Regions from separate parts of the Faecalitalea cylindroides genome, predicted to be linked through region 2. Evidence: a T-box and tRNA genes for the amino acid it is inferred to sense, from the RefSeq annotation. Region 2 holds a T-box; the other holds one or more tRNA genes.
What was found. The T-box of region 2 lies ahead of lysS (lysine--tRNA ligase). A T-box ahead of a tRNA ligase gene usually reads a tRNA of that ligase, here a tRNA-Lys.
Positions count from the first base shown of each region.

Region 1: it encodes a tRNA-Lys, which carries the amino acid that the T-box ahead of lysS (lysine--tRNA ligase) is inferred to sense. The anticodon was not compared.

Region 1 is NZ_JAQLXG010000005.1:30,057-41,391, forward strand. Features, by position in the region: gene murI (glutamate racemase) at 1-757, shown strand, start outside; gene PND65_RS04140 (aminopeptidase) at 754-2,130, shown strand; gene PND65_RS04145 (Cof-type HAD-IIB family hydrolase) at 2,145-2,966, shown strand; gene thyA (thymidylate synthase) at 2,966-3,838, shown strand; gene PND65_RS04155 (dihydrofolate reductase) at 3,847-4,329, shown strand; gene PND65_RS04160 (patatin-like phospholipase family protein) at 4,400-5,236, shown strand; tRNA gene PND65_RS04165 (tRNA-Lys) at 5,340-5,415, shown strand; gene PND65_RS04170 (hypothetical protein) at 5,535-6,806, shown strand; gene PND65_RS04175 (O-antigen ligase family protein) at 6,860-8,026, shown strand; gene PND65_RS04180 (peptidoglycan DD-metalloendopeptidase family protein) at 8,090-9,307, shown strand; gene PND65_RS04185 (RsmB/NOP family class I SAM-dependent RNA methyltransferase) at 9,318-10,637, shown strand; gene PND65_RS04190 (YitT family protein) at 10,645-11,335, shown strand, end outside.
Region 2 is NZ_JAQLXG010000003.1:102,767-114,101, forward strand. Features, by position in the region: gene PND65_RS02920 (6-phospho-beta-glucosidase) at 1-503, opposite strand, end outside; gene PND65_RS02925 (cyclophilin-like fold protein) at 663-1,148, opposite strand; gene PND65_RS02930 (biotin transporter BioY) at 1,197-1,724, opposite strand; gene lysS (lysine--tRNA ligase) at 1,831-3,780, opposite strand; T-box leader at 3,825-4,035, opposite strand; gene PND65_RS02940 (L-threonylcarbamoyladenylate synthase) at 4,077-4,688, opposite strand; gene mnmE (tRNA uridine-5-carboxymethylaminomethyl(34) synthesis GTPase MnmE) at 4,761-6,092, shown strand; gene PND65_RS02950 (hypothetical protein) at 6,116-6,502, opposite strand; gene PND65_RS02955 (hypothetical protein) at 6,577-7,215, opposite strand; gene PND65_RS02960 (hypothetical protein) at 7,266-7,589, opposite strand; gene PND65_RS02965 (BlaI/MecI/CopY family transcriptional regulator) at 7,788-8,153, shown strand; gene PND65_RS02970 (M56 family metallopeptidase) at 8,163-9,296, shown strand; gene PND65_RS02975 (HAD family hydrolase) at 9,404-10,135, opposite strand; gene PND65_RS02980 (ABC transporter permease) at 10,280-11,335, opposite strand, start outside.

The sequences.
Region 1 (11,335 bases), on a different contig from region 2:
GATCGGCGTTTTTGATTCAGGTCTAGGTGGTATCAGTGTTTTGCATACGATACATGATTTAATGCCAAAGGAAGATCTGATCTATTTTGGTGACAGTCTTCATAATCCATATGGAACAAAATCTAAGGAAGAGATTACAGAACGTTGTATTGAAATCTGCGATTTTTTTATGGCACAAGATGTAAAAGCCATTGTCATTGCATGCAATACGGCAACGAGTGCCTGTGTGAACTTATTAAGGGATAAATATCCAATTGATATTATCGGTATGGAGCCGGCTTTAAAAGTCGCTTGTGAAAAAGGTGAACATCAAAAAATAGCCGTTTGGGCAACAAATCTTACATTAAAAGAAAAAAAGTTTGCCCGTCTAATGGAACGCTTTGAAGATGAACATACGATTTACAAGATTCCTTGTCCAAAATTGGTTGAACTAGTTGAAACTGAAAAACTGCAGAATACTGATTTAGTATATGCAGCATTGCATGAGTATTTACATCAGACACAAGGAGAAGAAATTGACAGTATTGTTTTAGGATGTACACATTTTGTCTTTTATAAAGAGCGCCTACAGGATATGCTGCCTTCATCTATTCAGCTGATTGACGGAAACTATGGCACAGCACATCATCTAAAAGATATATTGACTCATAAAAATCTTTTGAATGATTCGACTGGTACGATCGAGTGGCATAATACAGATGCCGATAAGATCAATCTATCTAAAAGATTATTAAAGCAATTGGAGGGTACATTATGAAAAATGCATGGACTACATATGATGAAACTCAGTTGAAAGAAGTTATGAGCTTATCAGATGACTATATGACATTTTTAAGCAAAGGAAAAACGGAACGAAAATGTGTTTCTTTGATCTTGGAAGAAGCTAAAAAACATGGATATAAAGATATTAACGAGATCATTAAAAATAAAGAATCTTTAAAACCTCAAGATAAAGTATACATGAATATGATGAATAAATCGGTTGCCTTGATGCATATTGGTAATAGACCCATAGAAGAGGGAATGAACATTTTAGGTGCACATATTGACTCACCGAGGTTGGATCTTAAACAAAATCCTTTATATGAAGATGGAGAAATTGCATATTTTGATACGCACTATTATGGTGGTGTAAAGAAATATCAATGGGTAACGATTCCTTTAGCTATTTATGGAGTAGTTTGTTTAAAAGATGGATCGACTATTGAAATTGAAGTCGGTGATAAGGAAGAAGATCCAGTTTTTGTGATTAGTGATCTTTTGGTTCATCTAAGTGCAGATCAAATGCAGAAAAAAGCTTCTGAGGTGATCGAAGGAGAGAACTTAAATGTTACGGTTGGTTCCATTCCTTTAAATGAAGAAGAAAAAGAACCAGTAAAAGCAAACATTCTTAAATTATTAAAGAATAAATATGGCTTTGAAGAAGAAGACTTCATCAGTGCTGAACTTGAAGTTGTACCGAGTGGTAAAGCTCGTTCATGTGGTTTTGATGAATCCATGATCTTAGGTTATGGGCATGATGATCGTATCTGTGCTTATACATCATTAAGAGCTCAATTAGAAGCTATAGACCTTGAAAGAACAGGAGTATGTCTTCTTGTAGATAAAGAGGAAGTAGGCTCTAATGGAGCTACTGGTATGAAATCAAAATTCTTTGAAAACTTTGTTGCCGAAGTTACGAATGCGATGAATTGTTACAACGAACTTGCACTAAAGCGTGCATTTATTAATTCAGATATGTTATCAAGCGATGTTTCTGCGGCACACGATCCAATTTACGCATCTGTCAGCAGTCCAAGAAATCAGGCTGAATTTGGAAAAGGATTGGTATTCAATAAATACACAGGTTCTAGAGGAAAGAGCGGATGTAATGATGCCAATGCTGAATATCTAGCACAATTAAGAGCAGTAATGGAAAAAGGTAATGTCATTTATCAAACGAGTGAACTTGGTAAGGTCGATCAAGGTGGAGGGGGAACAATTGCCTTCATCTTAGCTAATTATGGTATGCAGGTCATTGACTGCGGTATTGCCTTACACAATATGCATGCCCCATTTGAATTGGCTTCAAAAGCCGATATTTATGAAGCAAAGAAAGGGTATGCCGCTTTCTTAAAATACAATAAATAATAAGGAGAAATTTTATGAATACTGTAACTCTCGTTGCGACTGACTTAGATGGAACTTTCTTAAACAGTAAAAAGGAAGTATCTAAACTAAATCGCGAAGCGATTTCTGCTTTAAAACATAAAGGAATCTTATTTGGCATTGCCTCTGGAAGACCTGTAGAAACAGTACATGCAATGTTGGAAGATTGGAAAATCGAAGATAGTGTCAGCTTCATTATGGGTATGAACGGCGGTGTCATATACGATATTCGTCGTCGTACAAAGGAAGAGTTTCACTTATTAGATGGTAAGATCATCTTGGATATCATCAACTTTTATAAAGATATGGATGTTATTTTCCATGTCTTAGTAGGTGATATTCGCTATACTAGTAAATCAACTGAAGAAACAAGAGCACATGCTAAACTGTTTGGAGAAACAGAAATAGAAGTCGATATGGAGTCTTTCTTAAAAGATCGTACTGTCAACAAACTAATCATTTATTGTGATCCAGCATATATGCCAAAAGTTGTAGAACGTTCTAAATCATTTAAGAGAGATGACTGTGTTGGATTTAATACTGCAAATAATTTGTTTGAGTATTGTGATCCAGCCATCAATAAAGGATATGGAATTAAAAAACTTTGTAAGCACTTTGGAGTGAATCTTGAAAACTGCGTTGCCTTTGGTGATGAGGCTAACGACATTCAGATGCTTGACTATGTTGGAATGGGTGTATGTATGAAAAATGGATGTCAGGGAGCAAAAGATGTCGCAAATTATGTCAGTGAATACACCAATGATGAAGATGCATTAGGGCATTTCTTATTTGATCATGTACTTAAGGAGGACAAATAATGTCTGCTTGGGATAAGATTTATTGTCAACTTTGCGAAAATATTTTGACCAATGGTGTACAGGTAGCCAATCGTACAGGTATTGATACGATTAAATTACCAAGTGCTCATTTTCAATTAAATGTTGGAGAAGAATTTCCAATCTTGACCACAAAACAGCTGTTTATTCGTCAAGCGGTCCTTGAGATGTTATGGATCTATCAAGCACAGTCAAATGATGTTCGATGGCTTCAGGAACGCAATGTGCATATATGGGATCTTTGGCAAATTGATGAAAACGGAGATTGGCGTGATGAAAAAACAGGAGAAGTACTTAAACATTTTGATCCTAAATTTGCCAATACGATTGGAACTGCTTATGGATATATCGTTAAGAGATTTAAATTGATGGATCGTTTGATTGATTCATTAAAAAATAATGTAAATGATCGAAGAAGAGTGATTTCCTTATGGCAGGATGAATATTTGGATACAGCTGTTTTACCTAGTTGTGTTTGGTCGAGTGAATGGGATGTGACAAATGGTACATTAAATGCATGGGTGCATCAAAGAAGTTGTGATGTTCCTTTAGGATTGCCATTCAATGTAACACAGTATGCAGTATTATTGAAAATGTTGGCACAAGTCACAGGATTAAAAGCAGGTACGATTGACTGGTCCATCAAAGATGCTCATATTTATGTGAATCAGGTTGATGGAATCAAAGAACAGCTGGAACGTTTTCATACAAAAGGTGATCTAAAAGCACCGGAATTATGGTTAAACCCTGAAATTAAAGATTTCTATGATTTTGATTCTTCTAAAGATATTAAAGATATTAAATTAATAGGGTATGAACATATGGGAAAAATTAAATTTCCATTAGCTCAATAGGAGATTTTATGAAACTAACAATGATCGCTGCAATTGGAAAAAATCGCGAATTAGGGAAAAATAATGATTTAATCTGGCATTTACCTACAGATCTTAAATTTTTTAGAGAACAAACAAAAGGACATACGATCATAATGGGTAGAAAAACTTTTGAATCTTTGCCCGGTATGTTGCCTAAAAGACATCATATTGTTATTTCTAGAAGTAATCCAGATTTGGATCAGCAAGTAGAAATATTCAGTGATATCAATGCTTTTATGGAAGCTTATCAAGATAAGGATGAGGAAATATTTGTGATTGGCGGGGCTCAGATTTATAGTCAAATGTTACCTTTTGCGTCAAAGTTGATCTTGACAGAAATCGATCAATCTTATGATGCAGATGTTTTTTTCCCAGAGTTTGATAAATCAGAATATCATCGAAGCGTTATTAATGATATCTTTGAAAATGATATACATTATCAACATGTAGTATATGAACGTATAAATTAAGGAAAGAAAGCTTTCCTTAATTTTTTTTGTAAAACTTAACATTTATGAAAAAAGCGTTATAATACTTTGTATGAAAATTGGAATTATTGATGTAGGCGGTGGAATGCGCGATATATTTGGAGCCGGTGTATTTGATGCATGCCTAGAAAACAACATTACATTTGATTTAGGAATCGGTGTTTCGGCTGGAAGTGCAAATTTAGCAGGTTTTATGGCAAAACAGAAAGGAAGGAGCAAGCGATTTTATACAGAGTATGCATTCAGAAAAGAATATATGTCATTTAAAAACCTAGTTAAAAAAGGAAATTATGTAGACCTTGATTATATATGCTCAGGTTTAAGCAATGCAAATGGGGAAGATCCAATTGATTATAGTACTTTTTCTTCAAACCCGATGCAATTAGAAGTTGTTAGTACAGAAGCAGAGACTGGAAATGCTGTGTATTTTTCTAAAAAAGATATGCCTGTTAACTGTTATGACATATTAAAGGCTAGCAGCTGTCTACCTGTTCTTTGTAGGCCATATCCAATCGATGGAGAAGTTTATTTCGATGGTGGTATGTCGGATCCTATTCCTTTACAAAGAGCTTTAGATAAGGGATGCGACAAGATCGTTTTGATCTTAACTCGACCTAAGACATGGATGCGTGATCCTAAAAAAGATCTAGTCCCGGCAAAATTACTGGAACATTCTTATCCAGAATCATCAAAGAAACTGATGAACCGAGCTTATCTTTATAACGAACAGTTGGCTACAGCTTTAGAACTTGAAAGAAGTGGAAAAGTTTGTATTGTATCACCAGAACATATTGAGAATATGAAAACTTTAAATAAAGATAAAGAACAATTAGAGTCCTTATATGATCAAGGATATAAATTGATAGAGGATATAAAAAAGTTTATTTAAATGTAAGATCTCATAGGATATTCCTATGAGATTTTAATTGAATGGTACAAAAACTCTTGTTTCCGTCTTGAAAATATGCTAATATTATTAAGCACTGATTGATGGACTCTTAGCTCAGTTGGCAGAGCAACTGACTCTTAATCAGTGGGTCTAGGGTTCGAATCCCTAAGAGTCCACCATTTTTTGTCCAAGAGCCTTTGAATAAAGGCTTTTTTCTTTTATTATGAAAATCATAGAAACTTACTTTTAATTTTTTAAAGCGATTGATATAATATTTCCAAGTGGGAGGAACTTACGAATGTCTGAAAACAAGGGGAAAACAGATCAAAATTCAGTGTCGAAAGAAGAAATAGATGATTTTGCTCAGGCACTTTTAGATAGAAAAACAGAAATGGCATTATTTAAAGATATGCCTAAAGAAGAAAAAACACAGGATGTAAGTCAAAGAAAGCAAGCAGAACGCCAACTTTCCAGTGCTTTAGATATGCTTCGAAAAGAAAGAGGGCAGTTGCCGATTGAAGAAGAAGAAAGACGCTATACATTTCAACAGAGTCTAGATGATTCTAATTTTGAAGAGGAAGAAGATTTTACAACTTATTCTTTAGGAAAAGATGACTTGATGAATGCTTCTTTGAAAAATGTTCATGATGCCTTAGATGGTGATGTTGAAGTTGAAAATAAACCTATTCAAGAAGAAAGTACAAAAGAAGAAGCTGTAAAAGAACCAAAGAAGAAAAAAGAAAAGTTAAAAAAAGTGGATCCAAACCGAAAGAAAAAGATCATTGCGATCATTGCATGCGTCGTTGTGGTACTTGGATTAATGGGAGCTTATGCTTATAAGATTTACATATATGATCCACAGAATGTGGCAACAGAGGCCCAACTGGCTTCTTATGATAAATTAGTTGCCTATGCGGATGAATGGGATATGATGTCTGATGCGGAAAAATCGGAAATCTTGGATCTTAAGGAAGATTATGATTCGTTATTGGATAAACAAAAAACAGAAATAAATAGTTATTTTAAAGAACAGACAGGTCAAACTTTCAATGCGCTTTATAAAGAATTAAAAGCTTTGAATGATGAGCAGGAAGATGAACAAAATCCTGATTATCAGGAAATTGTGGCTTATTTGACAAACTGGAGTTCAAAAACCGATGATGAAAAGATGAATGTTGTCAATCTAAAAACAAAATATGATGGTCTCACAAGTAGTTTGCAAAAAAAGATTGATGACTTAAGTCGTGAACAGACACAAAAATCTTTCGGCGCTTTGTATACTGAATATCAGCAGTTACAACAACAGCAGCAACAAGAAGCTGAGGCAGCTCAACAAGCTGCAAATAATGCGCAGATTGCATATTATCAATCTTTGATAGATCAATATAATGCAAGCTTACAGGAATACACAGCTTATGCATCTACTCTTCAACAAGATCTAGAATATGCACAATCTACAGGACAGGATACTACAGAAATCCAGTCACAAATTGATACAAACAATCAGCTAATTTCTCAAGCGCAAAGCACGATTGCTTATTATCAACAGTTGATTAACGAATTACAATAATCATGAAGAGAAATCATTACTGGTTTCTCTTTTAAATTAGATGGAGTGATTTTATGCAGTATATACGATCAAGAATTGAAGATATAAAAAGTTTATCACTAGAAGATAAACTGATTCTATTTGTTGCCTTTGCTTTATTTTTGCCAATGTATGCATCTACGATTTGCATCGCAAGCGTAACTATTTATGCTCTTTTTAAAAAGAACCTAATTTCTTCGATCAAACATCAAACAGGAGCAAAATTTTTATATGCTTTTTGTTTATTGGAAATTGTTGTGAGCCTATTTTATGCGAATTCTATTGGTATGATCAATGCTTTAGGAATGTTGTTGATAGGTGCATATGTTGCCTATTATCGTGATCATATTTCATCAAAAGTTTTTGATCTCATGATCGAGATGATCTTATTATTATCTTTGATCATTACCGCCTTTGGCCTTTTTGAATTTAATTATTATTCACAATTGGCAGATCATTCTTTTTTTGATTTTTATGTGCAGAATAAACCTTCTAGACGAATTCATGTTACATTTTTAAATGCAAACATCTATGCAACAATGATTGAATTTTTTGTTGTTTGCTGTTTGTATAAATGGGTCAGTTGTTCATCATTAAAGGAGAAAGCGTTTTATGTATTCTGTGGTGTAGTAAATCTAATCATGTTGTATTTAACAGGATGTCGGACTGCTTTTATTCCATTAGCTTTGGTGGTTCCTGTATTCTTTATTTGTTATGGAGAACGCAAATGGATCTTATTTTCTATTGGTTTGATTTTAGCAGGTATCATTGCTGTGTCACTGATCCCGGATCTTATTCCAAGGCTTTCCGATATTTCGACTCTAGAAAGTCGCTTTGATATTTGGTATGGAGCTTTTCAGGGAATCGCCATGTATCCGCTTTTTGGGAATGGTCCTCAGACATATGGACGCTTGTATCCTATATATGATTGGCATAAAGCCCCACATGCTCATAATATTTATATCGATGCGATTTCATCTTATGGAATCATAGGTACAGTTTTATTGGTTGGTTATTATGTGTATTTGGGCAAAGAAATGATGCAGGTTAGAAAACATAAAGCCCTGTTTGGTATGATGGTTAGCTTTGTTTTAGTTTACTTGATCCATGGTTTACTAGATTGTACTTTAAATGCTCTTTGGACCGGAATGCTCTTTTTTGTTGTTTTAAATACAAGTGCGATGTATCGAAAAGAAAATTGAAACTTAGCAACTAATTGTGTAAAATTAAATTACTAGAAAGACAGACATAGATAGGAGAATAATATGAAACTTTCTTTACTATGCATCTGTCTTTTTCTTTGTTTAAGTGGTTGTACGCATGCCTTTGCCAATGAAGAAGTAGATTATGATACGCTTGTAGAACATTGTCGTTTAGATCAAGTAAATGAGATCTCTTTAGCTTTATCAAAAGATTTAAACGAACTTAGTGATCAATTGCAGGTCATAAGTGATACAAAAGATCAATTAAAAAAACAATTAAATCAGATACGTTTACAAAAAGAAACAGTGGATAAAGAGTATGATGAAATCAGAACTCAGGGCTCTATATGCTTGATGCGTTTACAAACAAGATATCCTTTTTCCTATGACACATTGATCGATGCATACACAGAATATGCTTATGACAAAGAGTTTATAAATGAACTTAAAGAAAAGACAGCACAAAAAAGCAAAATAGAAACAGAATATACTAAAATCAGTCATCAATATGAAAAACTGCATATTAGCTGTACAAAACTTCAGGATCAAATTGATCATTTATTTTCTTTGCAGGATCGTTTATTTGCGCGTTTTTCTTCTCAGATTCAAGAGTTTAAAGATTCCGGAGAATATAACGTACATAAGATCATTCAAGGTAATGAACAACTGCCAGCCTATGGAGCCATACATTTGGAAGAATATGAAACCAATGAAAGTTGTCTGGTTGCCGGAAATTATTCAATCGATTCTTATAGTTTAAATTGGTCAAGTGTGATTGAAAATGGTACAATCAGTGCGGGAACATGGACGTATCCTGATGGAGGAATGCATTTGGGGCTGGATATAGCAGCCAGTATGTTTTCTGAAGTCAAAGCACCTGCTAATGGTATTATTTTGTATGCGGATGCGCCTGTGGATTCTGATAATGGATATCTGCAAAACTGGTGTGGCTGGCCTGCTGGTGGAGGGAATACGATTTGTATGATTTGTGCGGTGGATGAAAAACTATATGGTGTTTCCTTTGCTCATCTATCTAACCAAATTTATGTATACCCAGGACAGCAGGTACGACAAAATGATTTATTGGCTCTTTCTGGAAACAGTGGTAATTCCTCAGGGCCGCATACGCATATTGAAATATTTGAATTAAGGGTTTCTTTAGAAGAAGCTGTCGAATATTTCATGCAGGGAGCTGATTTTAGTTTTGGGAATGGTTTTGATATGCCAAATACATGTTCCAATATCGCATGCAGGATCCGACCTGAAAATGTATTGTTGTAGGAGATGTTATATGAATGAAGAATTTTTAGAACGTATTAAATCATATATACCAGACGAATTTGATGTCTTTTTAGCATCATTAGATAAACCTTTGTATCGAGGTTTACGTGTTAATACAAAAAAGATAGATACAGATATATTGAAAGAATATATGCCTGTATTAGATAGACCTAGTATCTTTTCTAAAGATTCATTTTATGTAGATCAGCCATTAGGAAATCATCCTTTTCATTTGTCAGGAGCTTTTTATCTACAGGAGCCCAGTGCTTCGGCTCCTGTAGAAATAATGAATGTACAACAAGATGACATTGTGTTGGATTTATGTGCTGCACCAGGTTCTAAAAGTACCCAGATTGCCCAAGCGTTAGGCGATAATGGTTTTTTATTATCGAATGAGATTGATTCGAAACGAGTGAAGATCTTATTATCAAATATGGAGCGTATGGGTATAGTGAATATGGCAGTTACTAACACAACACCGGAAATCATTTGTAGTAAACTGCAGGGGTGTTTTGATAAGGTCTTGGTGGATGCACCGTGCAGTGGGGAAGGAATGATGAAAAAGCACGAAATGGCTAAAGATAACTGGTCTTTAGATAATGTGTTATTTTGTGCTAAACGGCAAAAAGATATTTTATCTCACGCTTATAAGGCATTGAAAAAAGACGGAATCTTAGTATATTCGACTTGTACTTATGCAAAAGAAGAGAATGAGGATGTAATTGAATGGTTCTTAAATGAATATAAAGATATGGAGCTTATCCATATTGATTCCTCTTTTGGTAGAGAAGGCTTTATTCCTGGTGTTCGAAGAATTTTTCCAATGGATCAAGGAGAAGGCCATTTTATAGCTAAATTGCAGAAAAAATCAGGTGTTGATAAAAAACTATCTTGTCTAAGATCGGCTTCTTTAGATGCACTAGTAACCAGTTTTTTAAAAGACCAAATCGAAAAAGACAAATATTATTTCTATACCAATCATGACAAAGTTTATTTGATGAAGCGACCTTTTATAGATCTGAAAAATATCAAGGTACTTCGACAAGGTCTATATGTAGGGGATATTATAAAGAAACGCTTTGAGCCAGCTCATGCATTTTATATGGCCAACTGTTTGAATTATTTAATGACAGTTGACGTATCAATTGAAACGATGGATCAATTTATGCATGGCCTAGAAATTGAACAGGAAACACGAAAAGGATATGTCGCCTTATGTTATAAAGGAATTAATTTTGGTTTTGGAAAAAGTGATGGAAAAAGAATTAAAAATAAGATTCCTAAAGGGCTTCGTTTAATGGAAGGCTCTCATGTGTTAAAGGAGGACTAGATGTAAAATGGAAAACAATCGAGTATTCTTATATCTGCAAGTTATCTTTGGCAGTGTTTTATTTGCGCTTGGTTTGTATTTTTTCATAACGCCAAGCGGTTTGAATTCAGGAGGAATCATTGGTTTTGCTCAATTGTTTGATTATTTTATTCAATCTTTCGTTAATGTGCCGGTGTCTTTGGATTTAACTGGTATCATTAACATGGCGTTGAATATCCCCTTGTTTATGTTGGCATTTCGTTCCATTTCTAAAGAATTTTGTTTTAAAACACTTTTGAGTGTAGTTGTGCAGATGTTAACATTGTCTCTTCTTCCAAGACAGATGACACCTGTTATGGATGATGTGCTTTCCAATGTGATCTTTGGTGCAATTGTTGGCGGATTTGGAATAGGTCTAACATTAAGAAGTAGTGGCTGTGCTGGAGGCATGGATATTCTAGGAGTATATTTTTCAAAAACGAAACCAAATTTTTCTGTAGGTAAATTATCGATTTTTCTGAATATTGTTTTATTTGCGATATGCGCAGTTGTTTTTGATGTGCAGAGTACTTTATATTCAATTATTTTTGTGTTGATCATGTATTTTGTATGTGATAAAGTTCATTACCAAAATATTAATATGACAGCTTTTATATTTACAAAGAAAGCTGAATTAAAAAATGAAATTATGACTCGAACCGGTCGAGGTGTAACTTATT
Region 2 (11,335 bases):
ACTTTATCCCATTTTCCATATTTAACAACTGCCTCTGTAATCATCCCGCTTGGATTCGTGAAATTAATCAACCAAGCATTTGGACAAAGCTCTTTCATATCTTCTACGATATCCAAAATAACAGGAATAGTACGAAAAGCTTTGAAAATACCCCCTGCTCCATTTGTTTCTTGGCCTAACATTCCATAATAAGAAGGAATGCGTTCATCTTTGATACGTGCTTCTAAGAATCCTACACGAAATTGAGTTGTGACAAAATCTGCATTTGTCAAAGCTTCTCTTCGGTTCAATGTTGTGTAAATTTTAACATCATATCCGGCTTTTTCCCACATACGACGAGCCATAGCTGCATCAATTTCAACTTTATCTTTTCCATTTTCTACATCAACCAACCAAATTTCACGAACAGGCAATTCATGATAACGTTTAATAAATCCATCCATAAGTTCTGGCGTATAACTACTTCCTCCGCCGATTGTAACAATTTTAATTCCATCTTTCATTAGGTTGTCCTCCTTTTTGCATCTTCAAAGTAAACCTTAATTTAATGAAAGACAAGACGATTTAAACATTCTGAAACTTTGTTTATAAAAACAAGAGAAAAATTAAATATATTTTGAAACTTTTTGAAACTTATATTTCGTTTTAAATCGGACTATAGGTTATTCAACTTTTTCCTCCAAAGAAAGTGTAATTGTTACATCCCCATTCCCTAATGCTTCCTGCCATCCGGATAAATTGTTTATATGTCCGATTTGAGTATAATTCCATGTATTAGATCCATAAAACAAAACAATTTGATTTCCTTGATAAAGCATAATATCTCCCGGCTGTGTCGTTATTTGTTGATTATTTGTAGGTAAATTTGTTCCCAAAGCGCCTACTTTTTCAAAGCCTGCATAATCACTCATTTTAATAGTAATACCCGTTTCTTTTAACATTTCAACCAATACATCTACTGCTTCATTATCTTTTAATGTTGCGATAAAATTTCTATCTCCTACTTTAACATTCATCTGCATCTTATTTTCATTCTCCCTATTTGATTCATTTGTGAATTCTTCATTTTGTAAGTTTATACTTTCCTTTGAATTACCAGATAAGATTTGTTGCTTGCTGCAACCTATAAACAAAATACATGTTTTCATAAAAACCATTTATTCTTTTTTATTACTTCTACAATAGATAAAAAAGTATCAAGGTAAATGTGATCTTAATCTTCTTCCTATGCTATAGGCTAAAATGATTTTAATTAAATCCGGAATAATAAAAGGAAATACACAAACCGATAAAACACTTCTAACTGAAAGAATGTTTTGATTTTGCAAGCTCACATTTAAAAACCAATACGTTCCAAAACTATAACAAAGACATAATCCTATAACTGAACAAAGAATAAAAAGTTTTGAATTATTTATCCAATATTTTTCTGTCAACCATAGAAAAAGTGAACTCCATAAAAAACCAAGAATATATCCACCAGTCAGATTCATCAAAGCACCTATTCCACCTCTAAATCCTGAAAAAACGGGTAATCCAATCGCTCCAGCTATAATATAGACAAATACATATATAGTTCCCTTTTTCCCACCAAAAACAAGGCATATAAGAAACATAGCAAGCGTCTGTAATGTAAATGGAATCGTAAAAGGTATTGATATCCATGAACATATCGCCAATAAAGCAATACTTAATCCGCCATAAGCAATTTCTCTAGTTTTCATATTTAATATTTTAAGTGATTAAAACTTGTTTTTTCAAGCATTTATTTTGATTATCAAAATAAAAAGCACTCAGAACATTCTGAGTACTTTTATTAAGTTTTAATTATTAGTACAATTTAGCTCCCGCAGGAATAGCATCATCTACCATCAAAAGGTTCAAACGTTCCTGGCCTTCTTCCTGATGAATTGCTGAAATGATCATGCCACAAGAATTAATTCCCATCATTTTTCTTGGTGGTAAATTGACGATTGCAATCAATGTTTTTCCAACTAGTTCTTCAGGTTCATAATAGTCATGGATACCGCTTAAGATCGTTCTATCTTCTCCTGTTCCATCATCCAAGATGAATTCTAATAACTTCTTGCTCTTTGGAACAGCACGACATTCTTTTACCTTTACAGCTCTAAAGTCTGATTTAGAGAATGTTTCAAAATCAACGAAATCTTTGAATAAAGGTTCAATTTCTACTTTTGAATAATCAATCGTTGGAATCTTGTTAACTACTTCTGAAGATGCAGGTGTACTTGTTTTAACAGGTGCCTCTATTTTTGTCTTGTTAGCTTTTTTAGAATCTTTTGTCAGCTTCATATGCGGGAACAATAAGACTTCACGAATTGTTCTCTGATCTGTCAACAACATCACAAAGCGGTCGATTCCAAGTCCTACACCACCAGTAGGAGGCATGCCGTATTCCAATGCTTCTACATAATCTGTATCGACTTCGTTGGCTTCATCATCTCCAAGTTCTCTTAGCTCCAACTGTTTTTCAAAGCGCTGTCTTTGATCGATTGGATCATTTAACTCAGAGAATGCATTCGCATATTCATGTCCACAGATGAATAATTCATAGCGATCGGCAAAACGAGGATCCTCTGCATTCTTTTTGGCAAGCGGCGAAATACTTGTAGGATGCCCATATACAAATGTAGGCTGAACAATTGTTTCTTCTACATATTTTTCAAAGAATAAGTTGATGATATGTCCAACAGAGTTATGGATTTTTTCGACTTCAATATCATGTTCTTTAGCAAGTGCTTTGGCTTCATCCAAAGTCATTTCTTTCCAGAAATCAACTCCGCAGGCTTCTTTGATCGCATCCACCATGTGAATTCGTTTAAATGGTGCTTTTAAAGATAGCTGTTGCCCTTGATATGTAATTTCTGTTGTATCTAATACTTCATTGGCAACAGAATCAAACAATCCTTCAATCAGATCCATCATACCATATAGATCACTATAGGCTACATAGGCTTCTACTGTTGTAAATTCAGGGTTATGCATTGCATCCATTCCTTCATTACGGAATAAACGTCCAATTTCATAAACACCTTCCAAACCACCAACGATCAAACGTTTTAATGGTAATTCTGTTGCTATTCGCATATAGAAATCCATATCTAAAGTATTGTGATGTGTCACAAATGGTCTAGCACTAGCCCCGCCTAAAATAGGCTGCAATACTGGTGTTTCCACTTCTACAAGACCTTGACCATCTAAATAATGTTGAATGGCACGAATAATTTTTGGTCGTGTTAAGGCAATATGTTTTGCCTCTGGATTCATGATTAAATCTACATAACGACGACGGTAACGCTCTTCTACATCAGTTAAACCATGGAATTTTTCTGGCAATGGTCTTAAAGATTTAGATAAGTGTGTATATACCTGCGCACGAACAGATAACTGGCCATGGTCCGTTTTCATGACCGTTCCTTCGATACCTACGATATCTCCAATGTCATTTTTCTTAAAGATTTCATATTGATCATCACCAATTACATCTTTACGTACATAAATCTGAATCTGTCCATCCACATCCTGGATATGCATGAAACCAGCTTTCCCCTGACGGCGTTTGGTCATGATGCGTCCTGCCACTTTTACGTGTACTTCTTTTTCCTGAAGTTCTTCTTTTGTGCAGTTTTCATACGCTTCAACGATTTTTCCAGAAGTTGTTGTGCGATCATAACGCTTTCCAAATGGATCGATTCCCATGTCTTGAAGATCCTGCATCTTCTGGCGACGCACTTTTTCCTGTTCAGTTAATTTTTCCATTTTCTTTATCCTTTCCTATACTCAATAAAAAAAAGAGCACTCGTCATAGGGACGAAATGCTCGTGTTACCACCCTAGTTTGTCTTCCAGATCACTCTAGAAAACCTCTGCCACTGTCAATTAACAGTGCTTCCTTTAATGCAGGAATTACATACAGCTCCAAGGTTTTATTCTCAAAGGTCCTGTGCTTTTTTCCACCAACCAAAAGCTCTCTGTAACATTATCCTAAGATACTCGTCCTTTTCATAGCCTTTATCCGCTAAGTATCGTACAAGACTAAAATAACTTTGTCAAATACTATTTTGATTTATTCTCAATCACACAAACTAACTCTTCTAATGATATTGGTCCTTCTCTTAAAATTTTTAGATCTTCTTTAGTACAATCCACAATCGTACTTGCCTGAAGTGCTCTACACTTTCCTAGTACGATCCCATCAATATTTGGTAACTGTTCTAAAACATCTTCATATTTTAGAGCTGTTGGCGCGCCAGATTGATTGGCACTAGTTACTAATAATGGAGTATCTAATTCATCGATCAAAGATAAGACAAATTCTTCATCTGGAATACGAATTGCAATTGTTTCAAGTCCATTATTATAGGATTTATCCAATCTTGGATCCACTGGAAGCACCAGTGTCAAAGCTCCGGGCAAAAAATATTTTGCGATCAACTTTGTTCTTTCATCAATTATGGCAATACCTTCTAATTGTTCCAGCTTTGATACCATCATAGGAATTGGTTTTGTCTCTGGACGATGTTTGGCATGTTTCAAATTATGCAATGCATCTAAATCACCATACATCACACCGACTCCATATACTGTATCGGTTGGAATTGCTATGATTTCATGATCTTTAAATGCTTTGGCAACTTCATGGATTTGATCTTGAGTATATTGTTTCATATGTTGTTCCCTTCTTACATTTCACGTGTATATATATTATACTATATTTACAAAAGAAAGAAGGAAAACACAATGTTTCAACATACAATTGCTGCCATCTCAACTGCATTACAGGATGGTGCTATTTCTATCATTCGCTTAAGTGGTGATGAAGCTATATCTATCGTTCAAAGCATATTTTCAAAAAACATATTAGATGCGAAAAGTCATACCATCCATTATGGATTTATTTTGGATGATAACAAACAACCTGTTGATGAAGTGCTTGTTTCAATCTTTAGAGCACCAAAAACATATACCCGAGAGGATATCATAGAAATCAATTGCCACGGCGGTACCTTTATCACTCGTAAGATCTTATCCATCGTATTAAGTCATGGAGCTATGCTGGCAAAACCCGGTGAATTTACACAAAGAGCTTTCTATCATGGAAGAATCGATTTATCCCAAGCTGAAGCCGTACAAGATATGATTGAAGCATCCAATGATACAGCCGCCAATATGGCGATTCGAGGTATCCGAGGCAGTATCAAAAAACTGCTGCAACCTCTAATCGATGATTTGATGGAAATCATTGCCAATATTGAAGTAAATATTGACTATCCAGAATATGATGATGTTGCCCAACTAACAACACACGATCTGCTACCAAAAACCAATGAATGGCTCACCAAGATTGATACCATTTTGAACCGTGTTCAAACAGGACAACTGTTGAAGAAAGGTATTGATACAGTCATTATTGGAAAGCCAAATGTCGGTAAGAGTTCATTATTGAATGCTTTATTAGAAGAAGATAAGGCAATTGTAACCGATATCGCCGGCACCACACGTGATATCGTGGAAGGACAGATCCATATTGGTTCCATACAGTTAAACCTGATCGATACAGCAGGAATTCGCGATGCCAAAGATAAGATAGAACAAATAGGAATTGAAAAAAGTCAGGAAAAATTAAAACAAGCCAAACTTGTTCTATTAGTCTTTGATGGCAGCAAGCCTTTAGATGAAGAAGATAAAAAATTACTTGAGCTTACAAATGATAAGATGCGTTTGATCATCTACAACAAAGAAGACCTGTCTCAAAACACAGACAAAGAAGGTATCTGGATCAGTGCCCAAAACAATGATATCCATTCCTTGATCGAAGCCTTGGAAAACATGTATCAAAACGACTTGTTAAAAGAAGAACCTCTTTTATCTAATGAAAGACAAATTGGTTTATTAAACCAAGCTAAGCAGGATATGATACGAGCAAAAGAGGCAATGGAAAATTTTATAGAACCGGATTTAATTGAAATTGATATTCAAATGGCACATGATCATTTAAAAGAAATCCTTGGTGAAGTTCATCGCGAAGATTTACTGGATACTTTATTCTCTAAATTTTGTCTAGGCAAATAAAATACCCGTTAACCATTTTTTGGTTATCGGGTTTCTTTTTGAATAATACTTATATCACTATTTTTTGTTAATTCAATTCGACCGCATAAATAATCATCAATCAATTCATATTTTGTTTTTTCCTTTGCCTGTTTGACAGTCATTTTAGTCAATTTTGCATCTTTATTTAGATTTAAAAAATCTTCTTTTAACTGATTGCTATCTACCGAAGTACTAAATAGATATCCACCATGATTTACTTGATAAACAATGTCATCATCTTCTAATTCACAAAACATATTTTCGATATATTCTTCTAAATCAATTTGATCATTCAAAAAGATAGAATCAATTTTATCATTTGCCTTTATTTGATAATTTGATACTCCGAAAAAAGCAATGCATAACATTATATAGATAATTCTTTTCATTTAATCAGCTCCTTATTCACTTGAAAAGGAAGAGAGCATTATAAAGTTTATGTTTTCTTCCTCTTTTAAATTCATCAAATATTCTGCACACGATAATACGAACCATTTACTGGATTAAAAGTATAGTACACATGAGATAATGTACCTTTGTTGATATAAGTTGGAGAACCATTATAAATAGTATCCCCTTGTAGACTACCATTTAACGTAGCATATGCCTGATCTAAACTTCCTACTCTTCCATCATCTCCATACCTTGTCCAAAGCAAATAATATCCACTACTAGGTTCAGGAGCAAACATGTAACCACTAAACCTCCATCCTGATCCACTAAACGCGCTCGATTTATACTCAGCACCCAAAGCTAGTACCCAACGTTGTGTAGGCGGTGAAGCCAATCTTGGCTGTATCGATGAATCCTCTGGATGAACTAATGAATTCACAACGTCTTGTTTAGCTTCTTCAACACTCATTGAGTTAGGATCCATAGCACTGTCATAAGTGGTAATGATTTCATCATAATCATCAACAGATGTAACGGTTGCTTTCCCAATTAAATATCCACCATCTGATGTTTTTAATATTTTCTGTGATGCATCAATATTTTCAAACATATTGTCCGCAATTTCTACTGCTTTTTCTTCAGTCATTCTATCTCGCTCTGTTGCATGAACAGATAATGTTGGAACTAAAAGAATAGCTGCTAGAAACACACTTAATAATCTTTTAAATAAAATCTTCTTCTAATAATCACTCTCTTTCTTCATTCTGTTAATAATTGTCCAGTTTTTGCGCGTTCAATCAGTTCCATCTTTGCCTGTGATACCGTTTTTGAATTAGGATCTTCTTCACTATTGTATTTTATTTTAGATCCATCTTCAGTTATTAAAGTAGCCTCTCCAATTAAATAACCGCCTTTTGGCAATTCCAAAACTTTCTTCGTATCTTCCACATCTGAAAAAACATTATTGACATAAAAATCAAACCCCTGATTGTTACTACCGTTTTCATTTGCCATTAAATGCATCGTTGGAATTAATAGCATACCTGATAATAACACTATACCAGTAATCGTAATTCGTTTCATATAGCGCCTCCTTTTCTATTTCTGATATGTAATTTGTCAGGCTTTCATAACGAATTATGAAAATAAAGGAAATATTATGATTACGTAATCTTCAATTTTATTATATATCGATTTCTATTTTTAGCAATCTTTTTTTTTATATATTTTATTTGCTTAATATATTATCAATTGTTATTATATATTCAAAGGAGTGATTATATGCTTTTAGATAAATTAACTAAGAGAGAGAATTTAGTAATGAGCATTTTATGGAACAACAATAATTCCTTATCGGCAGCCGAAATCAAAGAGCTTTGTGAAGAAGAAATAAGTATTTATACTGTGCAACAAGTCCTTCAAAGATTATTAAAAAAAGGCTATATTAAAGTAGCTGAAATTGTTCAAAACAACAAATCTTTTATGAGAAAATATGTTCCAGTTTTAACTCAAACTAAGTACATTTCTAGTTTTATAAATAAAAAAACTAGTTTTGAATTAGCTAGTAACTACATTGAAACGACTAATGATATTCAAGAACTTAATGCATTGGAACAATTAATAAAACAAAAAAAAGAAGAATTATAGGGTATTAACATGCTATTAACTCCATCCTCTCTTTTAATTGCTCTATGTCTAAGCACAGTTTTGATTTTATTTCTAAATTTTTCACTAAAAAACCATCTCTTTACATTGAAAACTTTAGAAGTCTTAATAATCATAATCATTTTAACAATGTACTTTCCGCTTGAATTTGTTTTTAATCAATCAATCATTGCACCAAGTATTATGAATCCAATTCATAATGCCCTCAAAGCCGATTTAAATAATATTATTTCCAAAACATCCATTTTCTTATTCATATATTTCATTGGTTTAATATATAAGCTCATTATTTTTATTAAAGAAAATATTTTTATTCAAAGAAAATTTAAAATCCTTGTGCAGAATTCCCACAAACATCTTGTCTCTCATTTTTTACCAAATTCTAAAAAAAACTATACCGTTTGTCTTTCAGAGTTTGTGAGCACTCCATCTCTCATAGGATTTAATAAGACAATTTTTATTCCTTCTATCACTTTCAATAAACAAGAATTATCAAACATCTTAGAACACGAAATTGCTCATATAAATCATCACGACATTTTTATAAAATTTATCATTAACATCCTAACTATTATTTACTGGTGGTTCTATCCTGTTTATATTTTTCAAAAAAACTCAAATCTCGTTTTAGAAATACGTATCGACCATTTTGTCACAAAAGATAAAAATAAAATATCAAAAATGAAATACGCACAAACTCTAATAGATGTACAAAGAAAGATATTAAACAATCATAACAAAGAAAATTGTATATACAACACAAATATCATTGATTCAAATATAAATGCATTGAAGTGCAGAATTCAATATTTAAGTCTTATTCAAAAACACAGTTTTATGCATATCGTTATAATGATCTTACTCATTGTTTCTTCTATAAGTGTCCATTGTATTTCATTAAAAAGCTTTTATTATCCTCCGGTAAAACGAGAATATTTCACAGAAAATAACATAAACGAACTCAATATATCATCCAGAATTTACGGACAAGTTTTAAACAACTCCTTATCTCCAACATCAAAAGAAGCGCAATGGATATATGTTTCTACTGAAGAACACATCTATAAACGTCTTTGGAATACAGAAACAGGTTGTTGGGAAAAGAATTGGCAATTTGTTTTATAATTCAACACACAAAAGAACCATAATAAAGAATAAATGATTTCTTTTTATAAAAAAGACCCACAATATTTGGATACACTCATATTGTGGTCTTTTTTGATATTGTCATTTTATTGAATTTCAGGCAAGCTCTTTGCCCATTCTAATAAATCTTTTAAACTTCCCATCTGGAAATCATCTGTTGGTAAATTATCTTTATTTAAAAGACAATCTTCGATCAACATAACTTCCATTCCAAGTTTTTTGGCAATTCCATCTTCCGCAACATCGTTACCAATCATGATGCAATCTTCTGGAGCCACCTTTAAAGACTCACAAACTTCTTTGTAATAAGCTGGGTTTGGCTTTGCAGAATGCGAATTTTCAAAAGTTGTAACCAAATGAAGACTCTCTGGATCAATATGAAGCCAGTTTAAGCGTGAATATGTGGCAATCTGAGGGAAGATTGGATTTGTTGCGATTGCTACAGTATATCCTTTTTCCTGCAATGTCGAAACAATTTCCTTGCTAAGATTGGTAACCTTACATGCATTCACACAATTTTGAAATTCATTGGCATAGAAATCCAAAAAAATTGATTCACACTCATCATAATCTAAGCTTGTATTATTATTGAAATAATCACGGAAAACTTCCATATTTGTTTTAGGTCCTGTATTCAATACCATTTGTTTGGTTCCACCCCAAATATGTTTATATAGGTCTTTTGGATCGATACGATCTATCATACAACCACATAATCCCATGAAATATGCCTTTTCAAACTCATTAATATCCATTGGCAATAATGTTCCATCCAAATCGAATAATATGTTCTTTTTTGGTTTCATCGTAAAGCTCATAAATTCTATACTCCTTATTTCACTAATGTCCTTATTTTAGCATAGAATCATTTAAAACAATATTGAATTTTAAGCTTATTGATTTAACTTTCCTTATGATTAATATAGAACAGATAAATAATAAACAAAGCGCCTGGAATGATCTTACATAGCGTTTCGAACAATTCCATAATAGACCTTGCTGGTCAAGAAATAAATCAAAACATACACTAAGGCAAATACTCCAAAACAAATTACGGTAGTCATAATATAAAGATTTGTATTATCCAAATACAATAAGCGTAGCATTTTTTCAATCATTGGGAAGGCAAACACAATATGGATCGCTGCCACCACAAGAGGTAGAAAGAATACAGTTAAAACTTGAGAATTGATCGTCTTTTTTACTTCACGTTTATTCAGTCCTACTTTCTGCATGATTTCAAATCGTTTCTTATCTTCATATCCCTCTGTGATCTGCTTATAATACATGATCAAGACTGTGGCCATGATAAATAGAAAACTCAAGAAGATGCCGATGAACAAGAAGCTGGCATATAAAGACAATAGATCTTCATAATTTCCTTCCTGTGTATCCACCATCATGTAAGTTGTATCTCCTGGATAGTTGGCAATCAAGGCATCTGTGGCTTCTTTAACGCTCATTTCTTCTGATTTGCTTAAATTGAAATCATAACTGGTATGAATATAACTTGCATTATCACCATACGCTTGTTTTTGAAGATCATCGATCATAAACAAAGTATCCATAGAATCTACTACAACAAACATTGAGTTCTGCAGATTGGCACTGTAATTGGAATCGGCTTTGATCGAATCTAGAATTCCTTTTACCTTAAATGTATTTGAGGCAATATCAATTGTTTTATGATCAAACTGCTTTCCTGATGGAAAAACCAACACTTCATCTGGCGCAAGACTCACGTTGGTTCCTTCTGTTCTGTTATAGTCATCAAGTGTTATAAAATACAGAACAACTACATTTGAAATATCCTGCAATGACATATTCTCATTTCCAAACGTATATGTATTTCCTTGGTTAAAAGCACTTACGGATAAAGTACGGTAAACCAATTCATCTTCCGTTTGAATACCTACCTGTTCAATGGCATAATTCATATCATCAATCGTATAAAGAGCCTGATTAGAGTCTACACTATTAATAGATACTGTGATATCTCGAGGGAAACGGGTCTCGAT